Regions from separate parts of the Mycolicibacterium aubagnense genome, predicted to be linked through region 2. Evidence: predicted binding sites of a transcription regulator. Region 2 holds the regulator's gene; the other holds the start of a gene.
What was found. Region 2 encodes LexA, which represses DNA repair genes until DNA is damaged. Its sites were predicted from a motif close to CGAACANNTGTTCG; they were not measured.
Positions count from the first base shown of each region.

Region 1: a site for LexA is predicted at 2,121-2,134, ahead of G6N59_RS26175 (HNH endonuclease signature motif containing protein). Genes of this name have one in related genera too.

Region 1 covers NZ_AP022577.1:5,476,235-5,482,021, forward strand. Annotated here, with positions in the region: gene G6N59_RS26170 (sugar porter family MFS transporter) at 1-590, shown strand, start outside; gene G6N59_RS26175 (HNH endonuclease signature motif containing protein) at 713-2,116, opposite strand; gene G6N59_RS26180 (phosphoribosyl-ATP diphosphatase) at 2,290-2,571, shown strand; gene hisG (ATP phosphoribosyltransferase) at 2,592-3,437, shown strand; gene G6N59_RS26190 (DUF4126 family protein) at 3,499-3,999, shown strand; gene G6N59_RS26195 (FAD-containing oxidoreductase) at 3,989-5,362, shown strand; gene G6N59_RS26200 (flavodoxin family protein) at 5,346-5,787, opposite strand, start outside.
Region 2 covers NZ_AP022577.1:5,843,968-5,849,754, forward strand. Annotated here, with positions in the region: gene G6N59_RS27945 (sunset domain-containing protein) at 1-1,152, shown strand, start outside; gene lexA (transcriptional repressor LexA) at 1,219-1,929, opposite strand; gene G6N59_RS27955 (LysM peptidoglycan-binding domain-containing protein) at 2,180-2,653, shown strand; gene nrdR (transcriptional regulator NrdR) at 2,765-3,229, shown strand; gene G6N59_RS27965 (alpha/beta fold hydrolase) at 3,236-4,258, opposite strand; gene G6N59_RS27970 (proteasome assembly chaperone family protein) at 4,304-5,245, opposite strand; gene G6N59_RS27975 (trypsin-like serine peptidase) at 5,494-5,787, shown strand, end outside.

The DNA of each region.
Region 1 (5,787 bases), 370 kb from region 2:
AGTTCGTCGGCATCAATGTGATCTTCTACTACTCGAATGTGCTGTGGGAGGCCGTTGGTTTCGACGAAAGCTCATCTTTCCTCATCACCGTCATCACCTCGGTGGTGAACATCCTGACGACCGTGGTGGCGATCCTGCTGATCGACAAGATCGGCCGCAAGCCGCTGCTGCTCATCGGCTCGGCCGGGATGACGCTGACGCTGGCCACCATGGCGGTCATCTTCGGCACCGCCCCGCAGGTGAATGGGGTACCGCAATTGAGCGGTGCCGAGGGGCCCATCGCGCTGATCGCCGCCAACTTGTTCGTGGTGGCCTTCGGCATGTCCTGGGGGCCGGTCGTGTGGGTGCTGCTGGGGGAGATGTTCCCCAACCGCATCCGTGCCGCGGCGCTGGGTCTGGCCGCGGCCGGTCAATGGGTCGCCAACTGGCTGATCACCGTCAGCTTCCCCGAACTGCGCAGCATGCTGGGCGTCGCGTACGGCTTCTACGCGCTGTGTGCCTTCCTGTCGCTGGTGTTCGTCGCCAAGTGGGTGCGGGAGACCAAGGGCGTTGCGCTGGAGGATATGCACGCCGAGCTGATGGCGACGTAGGGACAGAATCCGGCCGCCACTTTGGTGGAATCTCCACCAGGCGGCTGATGCGGTCTCTGGCCGCCGCTCGTCATAGGGCGCGCGTTGATCCCACGGCGCAACCCGTCAGGCAGTTGTACCGGTTAGGTTGTGGGACTGTCGGTTTCGCTATCGTCGTCGCCGCCTTCTTCCTCTGCCGGGTACAGGGTGGGGTGGTGGTAGTGGTTGGTGCGGGGTTGGCCGGTGTCGAGTAGTGGTGGTGGGGTCCAGTGGGCGCGGCCGTTGTTCATGGTGGTGGTCCAGCCGCCGGTGTGGGCGGCGCGGTTGTCGCAGCCGCACGCGAGGGCGAGGTTGGTGATGTCGGTGGGGCCACCGTCGGACCAGTCGGTGTCGACGTGGTGGGCTTGGCAGCGGGAGGCGGGGGCGGTGCAGCCCGGGCGGGTGCAGCCCCGATCACGCGCGAACAGCATGATGCGTTGCCCCGCGGAGGCGGTGCGCCGGGCCCGGCCCAAATAGAGCGGGATGTTGGTGTGTTGGTCGAAGACCGCGAGGTAGTGGTGGGCGCCGTGGCTGGCCATCCGGATCAGGTCCGGGATGGGGAGTTTGGTGCCGGTGTGGGTGAGGGCGGTCCCCGTTCCCTGTTGGAGTTCGGTCAGGGTGGTGGTGACCACGATGGTGACGGGTAGGCCGTTGTGGTTGCCGAGGTCGGTGCCGAGGGTGATACGGCCCGTGGCGGCGAGGGCGTCGTGGTTGCGTTGTTCGGTGCTGCGGGTGTCATTGTCGATCTGGGCTTGGCTGGGTGTGCCGGACTGGCACGGGGTGGGGTCGGCGGGGTTGCACATGCCGGGGGCGCCGAGTTTGGCGTGGACGGCTTCGAGGGTGGCGCGGGCTTGGGGGTCGAGCCAGCCGTCGACTTTGGACATGCCGTCGGGTTGCTGTTTGCCGATGCGGACGCTGCGTTTGCGGGCGCGTTCGGCGTCATCGGGTAGTGGCCCGTCTTGGTCGAGCAGGTAGCGCAATTGGTGGGCTGCGGCCCGGAGTTCTTCGGGGGTTTGGTGTCGGGCTCCGGCGGTCAGTGTCTGTTCGCACTGGGTTTGGGTGGTGAGGTCGACCCGGGTGGGCAGATTCGCGATGAAGTTGCCGATCACCGCGATGTGCTCGGTGTTGATCGCTCCGGCGGCCTGCGCGGCTGCGGCGGACTCCCATCGTGGTGGCAACGCTTCCCCGGTGAGCCCTGACCGTGGGCCCAGGTTCTCCATGTCGCGGACCCGGCGCCGGGCTTCCGTGGCGGAGATGCGCAAGCGAATCCGCAGCACGTCGGCCCAGTTCTTCGCCCCGATCTCTTTCGGGGTGGTTTGGGTGGTCAGGGCGGCCAGGATGCGGTGATCGACCGCTTCGGCGGCACACCGCAATCGTTCGCGGTGGGACTGTAATTCCAGCAGTTCCGGCACCCCGAGTTCGGTGTAATCGAGGGCAGCGACCCGGGCCACCGCGGCGTCGAGGTCGGTGTAGACCTCTTCGACGAGGTCCGGATCGGTCAATCCCATACTTCGAACACTAGTTCGATGCACCGACAAGTGGGCGTGCCAGATGGGGCGCTAGTCACCTACTGTGACCAGCGTAAACAAAGTGACCAAAGTTTTTCAGAGGCTTGGAGGGCGGGGTCAAGAACGGCCGCCGAGGGCTCGACCGGCACTCATTCGCAGCCGAGGTCGGCAGCGTGAAACAATTGCAGCCCGTGAAGACCTTCGATGCGCTATTCGCCGAGCTCAGTGAGCGAGCGCAGACCCGGCCGGCCGGCAGCGGCACCGTCGCGGCGTTGGACGCCGGGGTGCATCATCTGGGCAAGAAGATCATCGAAGAGGCCGGCGAGGTATGGATCGCCGCTGAACACGAGAGCGACGACGAGCTGGCGGGCGAGATCAGCCAGCTCCTGTACTGGACGCAGGTGTTGATGATCAAGCGTGGCCTCACCCTCGACGACGTGTACGGCAAGCTGTGACCGGCGCATCGTCCAACGGCCTGCTCCGCGTCGCCGTCCCGAACAAGGGCGCGCTCAGTGAGTCGGCCGCCCACATCCTGTCCGAGGCCGGATACCGCCGACGCACCGATCCCAAGGATCTGACGGTTGTCGATCCGGTGAACAAGGTCGAGTTCTTCTTCCTGCGGCCCAAGGACATTGCCATCTACGTGGGGTCCGGGCAGTTGGACTTCGGCATCACCGGCCGCGACCTGGCCGCTGAATCGATGGCTCCGGTCAGTGAGCGGCTGGCCCTGGGCTTCGGGTCGTCGACGTTCCGTTACGCCGCGCCCGCCGGCCGGGACTGGACGGTTGCCGACCTGGCGGGTAAGCGCGTCGCCAGCGCCTACCCGAACTTGGTGCGGAAAGACCTGGCCGACAAGGGAATTGAGGCGACCGTGATCCGCCTCGACGGCGCGGTGGAGATCTCGATCCAGCTCGGGGTGGCCGATGCCATCGCCGACGTCGTCGGTTCCGGCCGGACGTTGGCGCTGCACAACCTGGTGGCCTTCGGCGAATCGCTGTGTGATTCGGAGGCCGTGTTGATCGAGCGCGCTGATGTCGCGCCCGACGCCGCCCGCGACCAGCTTGCCGCCCGCATCCAGGGTGTCGTGTTCGGGCAGCAGTACCTGATGCTCGATTACGACTGCCCCCGCACCGTTTTGGAGCAGGCGACGGCCATCACGCCGGGCCTCGAATCGCCGACCATCGCACCGCTGGCGGACGCCGACTGGGTCGCTGTTCGCGCTCTGGTCCCACGCCGCCAGGTCAACGCCATCATGGACGAGCTGACCGTCATCGGGGCCAAGGCAATCCTGGCGTCCGACATTCGGTTCTGTCGCTTCTGACCCGTACCGGTGTTAGCGTCCCCGTAGGTTCGCCAACCTGCACTTCCGACTGGAGGGTCACGTGACGCAAGCGCTGATACTGCTGTTCGCCTTACTCATCGGTGTGGTTGCCGGGCTACGGGCGCTCACTCCACCCGCGGTGGTGGCGTGGGGCGCCAAGCTCGGCTGGTTGCCGCTCGCGGGCACCTGGGCTGGCTGGGTCGGCCACTGGATCACCGTCACGGTGCTGACCATTCTGCTGGTGGTCGAGTTGATCACCGACCAGTTGCCTTCGACACCGCCCCGGACCGTGCCGGCCCAGTTCGGGGCTCGGCTATTCACCGGCGCGTTCGCGGGTGCGGTCATCGGCGCCGGCTGGCACCACACTTTCATCGGCACGGGTGCCGGAATGATCGGCGCGGTTATCGGGACTATGGCCGGTTTCCACGCTCGCCGAATCCTGGTGGCGCGCAATGGTGGACACGACCTGCCGGTGGCGATTGCGGAGGACGTCATCGCGGTCGCCGGCGGCTTCGCGGTAGCAGCCTTCACCCTGAGTGCGATCGGTCCGTATGTCGGCTGAGATCAAGGCATTCGACGCCATCATTGTCGGCGCAGGGCAGGCCGGGCCGCCGCTGGCCGGCAGGCTGGTCGACGCCGGCCACACCGTCGCCGTTGTCGAGCGAAAGCTCGTCGGCGGCACCTGCGTGAACTACGGCTGTATCCCGACCAAGACGCTGGTCGCGAGTGCATATGCCGCACACCTGGCCCGTCGTGGTGCCGAATACGGCATCAGCACTGGCGACGTGACCGTCGACATCGCAAAAGTCATGGGCCGCAAGGATGGGATCGTCACCGCGGACCGCGAGGGCGTCGAAAGCTGGCTCGAAGGCATGGACGGCTGCACGCTGGTCCGCGGACACGCACGTTTTCTCGACCCGCACACACTCCAGGTCGGCGACCAGAAGCTCACCGCCGAACGGATATTCCTCAACACCGGCGGGCGTGCGACCGCCCCCGACATCCCCGGACTCGCCGACGTCGAGTACCTGACCAATGTCGGCATCCTCGAACTCGACACGGTGCCAGACCATCTGGTGATCATCGGCGGAAGTTACATCGGTCTCGAGTTCGCGCAGATGTTCCGCCGGTTCGGCGCCGAGGTCACGGTGGTCGAACGCGGACCGCGGCTGGCCTCGCGCGAGGACGACGACGTCTGCGCCGCGATCAAAGACATCCTCGAACGTGAGGGCATCACAATCCACCTGGACGCCAACGACATCCGGGTATCGCGCGACGGCGACGGCGTGGCAGTCAGCACCGGTAGCGCCGTTGTGTCCGGATCGCACCTACTGGTCGCCGTCGGGCGCGTGCCCAACACCGACGACCTCGGCCTCGAAAAGATCGGGGTGGCAACGGACTCCAGGGGATACGTCACCGTCGACGATCAGCTTCGGACCACCGTCGACCACATCTGGGCCATGGGGGACTGCAACGGCAAGGGCGCGTTCACCCACACGTCGTACAACGACTTCGAGATCGTCGCGGCGAATCTGCTCGACAATGAACCGCGCCGGGTCAGCGACCGCATTCCGACCTACGCGCTGTACATCGATCCGCCGCTGGGCCGGGCCGGGATGACCGAGGCTCAGGTCCGGGCGTCAGGACGAAAAGCGTTGGTGGGTAAGCGTCCGATGACGCGCGTCGGCCGGGCGGTCGAAAAAGGGGAGACCCAGGGCTTCATGAAGGTCGTGGTGGACGCCGAGACCAACCAGATTCTCGGCGCGTCCATTCTCGGCGTCGGCGGCGACGAGGTGGTGCACTGCATCCTCGACCTGATGGCCGCGAAAGCCCCATACACCACCATGACGCACACCGTGCACATCCACCCGACGGTCGCCGAGCTGGTGCCCACCATGCTCGAGGGGCTCAGGCCCCTGCCGTAACTGCTTCCGTAATAGCCTGCGCCGCAGCGCGTCCGGCGACCAGTTGTTGGGTGACCTCGGCGACCCGCCGGCCCAGGTGCTCGCACGTCGCGACATCGGAGGGGTGCACTTCGTCGGGGTTCGCGTCGACGTCCGTTGCTGCCGCAGCGCCCAACCAGAAGCCCAACCGGTTGAGGTCACTCTCACTGGCAGCGGAGTGATTCCACCCGGGGCCCAGGCCCAAATTCACCCAGTGCATGTGATGCTGTGCGGCGAAAATTGCCAGTGAGACAAGCGAATTGAGTTTGTCGCCACTCTTGGAACCCGAGTTGGTGAAGCCTGCTGCGACCTTGTCGCCCCACGTGCCCTGCTGGCAGCGCCGGCCCGTCTGCTCGGCGAACATCTGGAACCCCGCCGACACATTGCCCATGTAGGTGGCGGTTCCG
Region 2 (5,787 bases):
CAGAAGTTCACGGGTGGGTCGATCTCGTGGAACAAGTCGAGCCACGAATTCAGTACCGAGCCGGCGGACCTGGCGTCGCAGTTGAGCGGTGTGCAGGTCCCCAGCGTCGATCTCCCGGGCGGCGTGAGCGCGCAGCCCGAGGAGTCCGGCAAGTGGTACCAGTTCCACTGGTGGTGGCTGCTGGCGATCATCCCGCTGTTGCTGGTGGTGGTGGGCATCGCGATCGCGGCGCTGCTGCGGCGACGGCGGCATGCCGACCAGGATGTTCTCGACGAGCACGATGCGTACGACTACGACGACCACGAGTTCGGTGACGGGGAGTACGGCGACCCGCAATACGTGGACGACCACGGCGACACCGAGTACGCCGCCGAGTCCGCTCCCGAGAGCGAGCATTTCGACGCACCGCACGGCGGGCCCGAATTCCAGAGCAACCCGGACGTCATCGACACCGCGCCGACGGTGTACCCCGATTTCACGGCGGAGCAACCTGCGGGCGAGGCGCCCGCGGGAGAGTCAGAGGCGCAGCCCGAGGATGAGGCCCAGCCTGTCGACGCCGGCGAGCCCACTGAGCCCGAGCCGGTCGCTGATGAACCCGCAGACGAGCCGACGGCATCGGTGCAGCTTCCCGAGGCTCTGCGCCGCGGTGGCGCGGCGGCGGGCATGACCGCGGCCGGGCTCGCGGGGTTCGCGGGCCTGCGGCATCGAGAACCCGGCGACCGCGTGTGGGCCGCACCGGCCGCCGCTGAGACCGCTGCCTCGGACTCGGACGTTGACGAGCACGCTGACGAGCACGCGCCCGGGTCCGAGGAGCAGGTCGTCGATGCTGAGCGGGCCGAGGTCCCTGCGGGCGAGCCGGCGGGCGAACCGCCGGCCGAGTCGCGCGCGGACGCCACGTCGGCGGAGGACGCCGTGACGGCCGGTCCGGCCAGTGGTAGGCACCACGCCCTGGGTGCGGAGGAGCCCGAGACCGCGCAGATGTCGTTCCGTGTCGCGACCGGCGCGGAACCGCCTGAAGGCTACGTCATCAAGGCCAACACGAAGTCGGGTCTGTACTGGGTGCCGGATGCGCCCGGATACGACGACGCCGACGTTGAAATCTGGTTCGCCAGTGAGGAATTCGCGGTCACCAACGGATTCATCCGAGGCTGACCGCGCCAACGCCTGAGCCCCGCTGCGAGCGACTGCAGCGGGGCTCAACTCTTGGTCTGGGAGGCGTCAGATCTTGCGGATGACGGTCACGACCTTGCCGAGGATGACCGCGTCATTGCCCGGGATCGGATCGAAGGCCGGGTTGTGCGGCATGAGCCACACCTGGCCCTTGGCGCGCTTGAAGGTCTTGACCGTGGCTTCGCCGTCGATCATCGCCGCGACGATGTCGCCGTTGTCGGCCACGTTCTGCTGCCGCACGACGACCCAGTCCCCGTCGCAGATCGCGGCGTCGATCATGGACTCGCCGACCACCTTCAGCAGGAACAATGAGCCCTCGCCCACGAGTTCGCGGGGGAGCGGGAATACATCTTCGACGGCTTCCTCGGCGAGGATCGGGCCGCCGGCGGCGATCCGGCCGAGCACCGGCACGAAAGTCGGTTCGGGCAGGGCGTCCGAACCGGCGACATCGGTGGTGATGGTGGCGCCGTTCGTCTCGTCAGAGCCCCGGACATCCACGGCCCGCGGGCGGTTCGGATCGCGGCGCAGATAGCCCTTCTTCTCCAGCGTGCGCAGCTGGTGGGCTACAGATGACGTGGAGGTCAGGCCCACCGCATCGCCGATCTCGCGGATGCTGGGCGGGTAGCCGCGCGTGGTCACCGAGGCGCGGATGACGTCGAGGATGGTCCGCTGACGTTCGGTGAGACTGCTGGACCGGCCGCCCGACTGGGCGTCGGGGCTGCGATCGGTGCCGTCCGGGGTGTCGGTGCTGTCGCTCATATGGACGAATCTAGCCCAGTGCACACGAATCATCAAACATGTGTTCGAGATCGGCTGCATCGGCGTGTCGCGGCCGGGCTCCACTGTGACGTCGCGAAAGCCGGGGCGAATCAGCGGAACCGAACTTGTCGGTGGGCCGTCGTATCGTTCGCAACAGTTCGATCACATGTTCTACCGTTCGAACGTTTGGGCGATATAGTCGAACATAAGAGCGATCGAACCTATGTACGAACTCAGGAGAGGAATCGACATGACCGTCATCACCCGCGAGTACCCGACCGATGTCGTCGTCCGCACCGTGCCCCGGCGCGCCGACGTGAATCGTCACCGCCAGGCTCGGCTGCGGCCGGCCGGTTCCCGTCCCTCGGGCGCGGCATTCCGGCACCGGGGCACCGGTGTCTTGACCTCCCGTGCCTCACACCGGCGCAACCCGGTCACGCCGTTGACCACGGTGATGCTGGCCCTGGTCGCTGCGGGGATCACGGTGTGGCTGGGCCTGGTGGCACAGTTCGGGGAGGCTGTCCAGCCGACCGCATCGGCCGCGTCGGTGCCCGCGCAGCTCGCGGTGGTCCGGGTGCAGACCGGGGAGTCGATTCAGCAGGTCGCCCGGCGGGTGGCGCCCGACGCCCCTGTCAGTGCCGTCGTCGACCGCATCAAGGAGCTGAACAAGCTGCCGTCGGTGGCCCTGAACGCCGGGCAGACGCTGATTGCTCCGGTCGGCTGAGGGCAGCCCGTGCGCACCGTGATCGGCACGGCGCCCGGCCGGGTCCGAGCGGCACGGGTAGGCTCGAGACCGTTCGAAACGGTCGATTGTCGGTGCGGCGAAGGAGCGGTGATGCACTGTCCGTTCTGCCGGCATCCGAACTCGCGCGTGGTCGATTCGCGAGAAGCTGATGAAGGGCAGGCCATTCGTCGGCGCCGGTCATGCCCCGAGTGTGGCCGCCGGTTCACCACGGTGGAGACCGCGGTGGTCGCAGTGGTCAAACGCAGCGGTGTCACGGAACCGTTCAGCCGGGACAAGGTGATCAAAGGCGTTCGGCGCGCGTGCCAGGGGCGGCAGGTCGACGACGACGCCCTGAACCTATTGGCACAAAAGGTCGAAGATGCGGTGCGGGCCACCGGATCTCCCGAAGTGCCGAGCCACGAGGTCGGGTTGGCGATTCTCGGTCCTCTACGTGACCTTGATGAGGTCGCCTACCTGCGGTTCGCGTCGGTGTACCGCTCATTTTCGTCCGCTGAGGACTTCGAACGCGAAATCGAGGCACTGCGGGCACACCGCGGCGTGCCGTCGTCGGGCTGACGGCAGCTAGGTCGCGCTGCGTTCGTCGCTCTCCAGTGCGTCGAATACCGCAGCCTTCATGTCGAATGAGGCGTCCATCGTCTTTGTGGTGACGCCGGCCTGCAAGAGGCCACGTAGCGCGTCGCGGTCGTAGACCGACGGTGCGGTTGTGTCGATGAAATTCTCGACGAGCGCCACGAACCGGTCTGGGTCGTCGTGGAATGGGAAATGTCCCGAATTTTCGAAGAGTTCAAGCCGGGAACCGGGCATCGCGGCGTGCGCCAGTTCTCCGTGGGCGGCCGGGATGACGGCATCGTGCGAGCCCCAAACCAGTTGCACCGGGATGGCTTCGGTCAAATAACATCGGTCCAGCATGGTGACCACCTGGCCGCGCCAGTCGACCACCGCGCGCAGGGTCCGGCCGAAGGCTGATGACGCCCGCGGCTCGGGCAGATCGTTGAGTATGCGCAGCATGTTCGGCAGGTCATGGCCCATGCCGGTCGAACCGAACAGGGCACCGCCGAGACGTCCGGCGATCTGAAGCGCGGGCAGCACCAACGGAATTCGCAGCAGTGCCAGGGCTTCGGTGCCCAACGGGAGCGCTGCGAGCCGCAGTGCGATGTTCACATCTCGGGTGACGCCGCCGGCCCCGACCAGCACCAGGCGATCGATCAATTGCGGGAACTGATAGGCGAATTGCATGGCCACGCCGCCGCCCAGCGAGTGGCCGACGACCGTCACTCGTTCGATGTCCAGCACGCTGAGCAGGTCCCGCATGCCGTTGGCATATGCCGCCACCGAGTAGTCCGCGCGCGGCTTGTCGGACTTGCCGTGGCCCAGCAGATCCGGGGCGATGACGGTGAACCGCTGCGCGAGGCGCGTCTGCACGGTCTCCCACGTGGTGGAGTTGTCGCCGATGCCGTGGATCAGCAGGATCGCCGGACCGGACCCGGCCACCCGGAATGCGCGTCGGTAACCGTGGATGGTCCGGTATTCCAGTCGAGGCGTGACGTCACGCACCGAGTGCAGGTTGGCCTTTCCGTCGGGCATCGTCCCAGCCTCCTTGCCATCGCGCCGGCGAGACCGACCGCATGGTCAGTCGCCGACTGTGCCGTCGTCGCCGGGGTGGGGATCGGGAAACCCATCACCGGACTGTTCGGCGAGGAACTGTTCGAACTGGGCGCCGAGTTCGTCGCCGCTGGGTAGTTCCTCGTCACGTGCCAGCAAAGACCGATTCTCCTGAGCAGCGACGAACGAATCGTACTGTTGTTCCAGCGCAGCGACCACTTGAGCGACTTCCGAGCTGGCTTCCACCTGTTCACTGATCTTCGTGTACACCTCGGCGCCCGCCTCGGACAGCGCGTGCAGCGGAATCTGCAGCGACGCGATTCGGGAGACCTCGCCCAGCAGGGCCTCGGCGGCCGGCGGATAGGCCGTCTGCGCCAGGTAGTGCGGCACGTGCACGGTGAAGCCGAGCGCCTCGTGGCCGTGTTGAATCAGCCTGTACTCCAACAGGTTCGAAACACTGGCCGGAACCTGGACCTCGCCCACCCACGGTGTGTGGTCTGCGATCAGCTCCTTGTTGCCGGCATGCGCGGTCATGGTGACGGGCCGCGTGTGTGGCACCGCCATCGGGATGGCGCCGAGTCCGATGACCTGGCGGACGCCGAGCCGCTCGGACAGCAGCCGCACCGCCGTGATGAAGCGTTCCCAGCGCAGGTCCGGTTCCATGCCGGCGAGCAGCAGGAACGGCGTCCCGGCGGTGTCGTGCAGCGCGTACAGGTTCAGCTCGGGATCGTCGTACTTGGTGAAGTGATCGGTGGTGAACGTCATGAGCGGCCGGCGCGACCGGTAGTCCAGTAGTTCGTCGATGGCGAACGAGGCGACCAATTCGGTGTCGAGCGTGTTCTTCAGGTGCTCGGCGGCCAGCCGGATGGCGTGGCCGGCATCGGAAAAGCCTTCGAGGGCGTGGACCATCACCGGGCCCCGGCCGTCGGAGGCCGACAACTGCGGCGCGGGGAACTCCAGCTCGTACATGCCGCTCTGCTCGGGCTGGTACTGCTGGCCCTGACGGTCGCCGGGCCGCTGGTCGCTCGCGTCGGGCGCCTGCCCGTCATGCTCGCTCACCTTCACACTCCTTGCCGTACTGCCTCGCCCACATCTCGCCGTGGGATGCGTCTCCTACAAGTGTCCCGCACTATTGCCTTGTTCCACGTGCCACCCCGCAGTACGCCATCGTGCACCAGGTGCTGCTCTGGCAATAGGTATCGGGCAAGATCGGACAGATGGTGAGCAACCGACTGGTCGTGAGCGCGTTCGTCGCGCTGCTGGCCACTGCGTGCAGCCCACCGTCGATCAAGGCCGATCCCCGCACCGGCGACGTGGGAGCGGTCGCGCCGGGTCCGGCTGCGGTCCCGGGGTCGCGCCCGGACCCGCGCGTCGGAGCGGTGTTCCTCAGCAGCGATTCAGTGCACACCTGCAGTGGCGCGGTGCTCGACTCGCTGGCCGGGAACCTGATCATCACGGCCGCGCACTGCCTGGATGCGTCGTACGACGCGACGTTCGCGCCCGGCTACCGC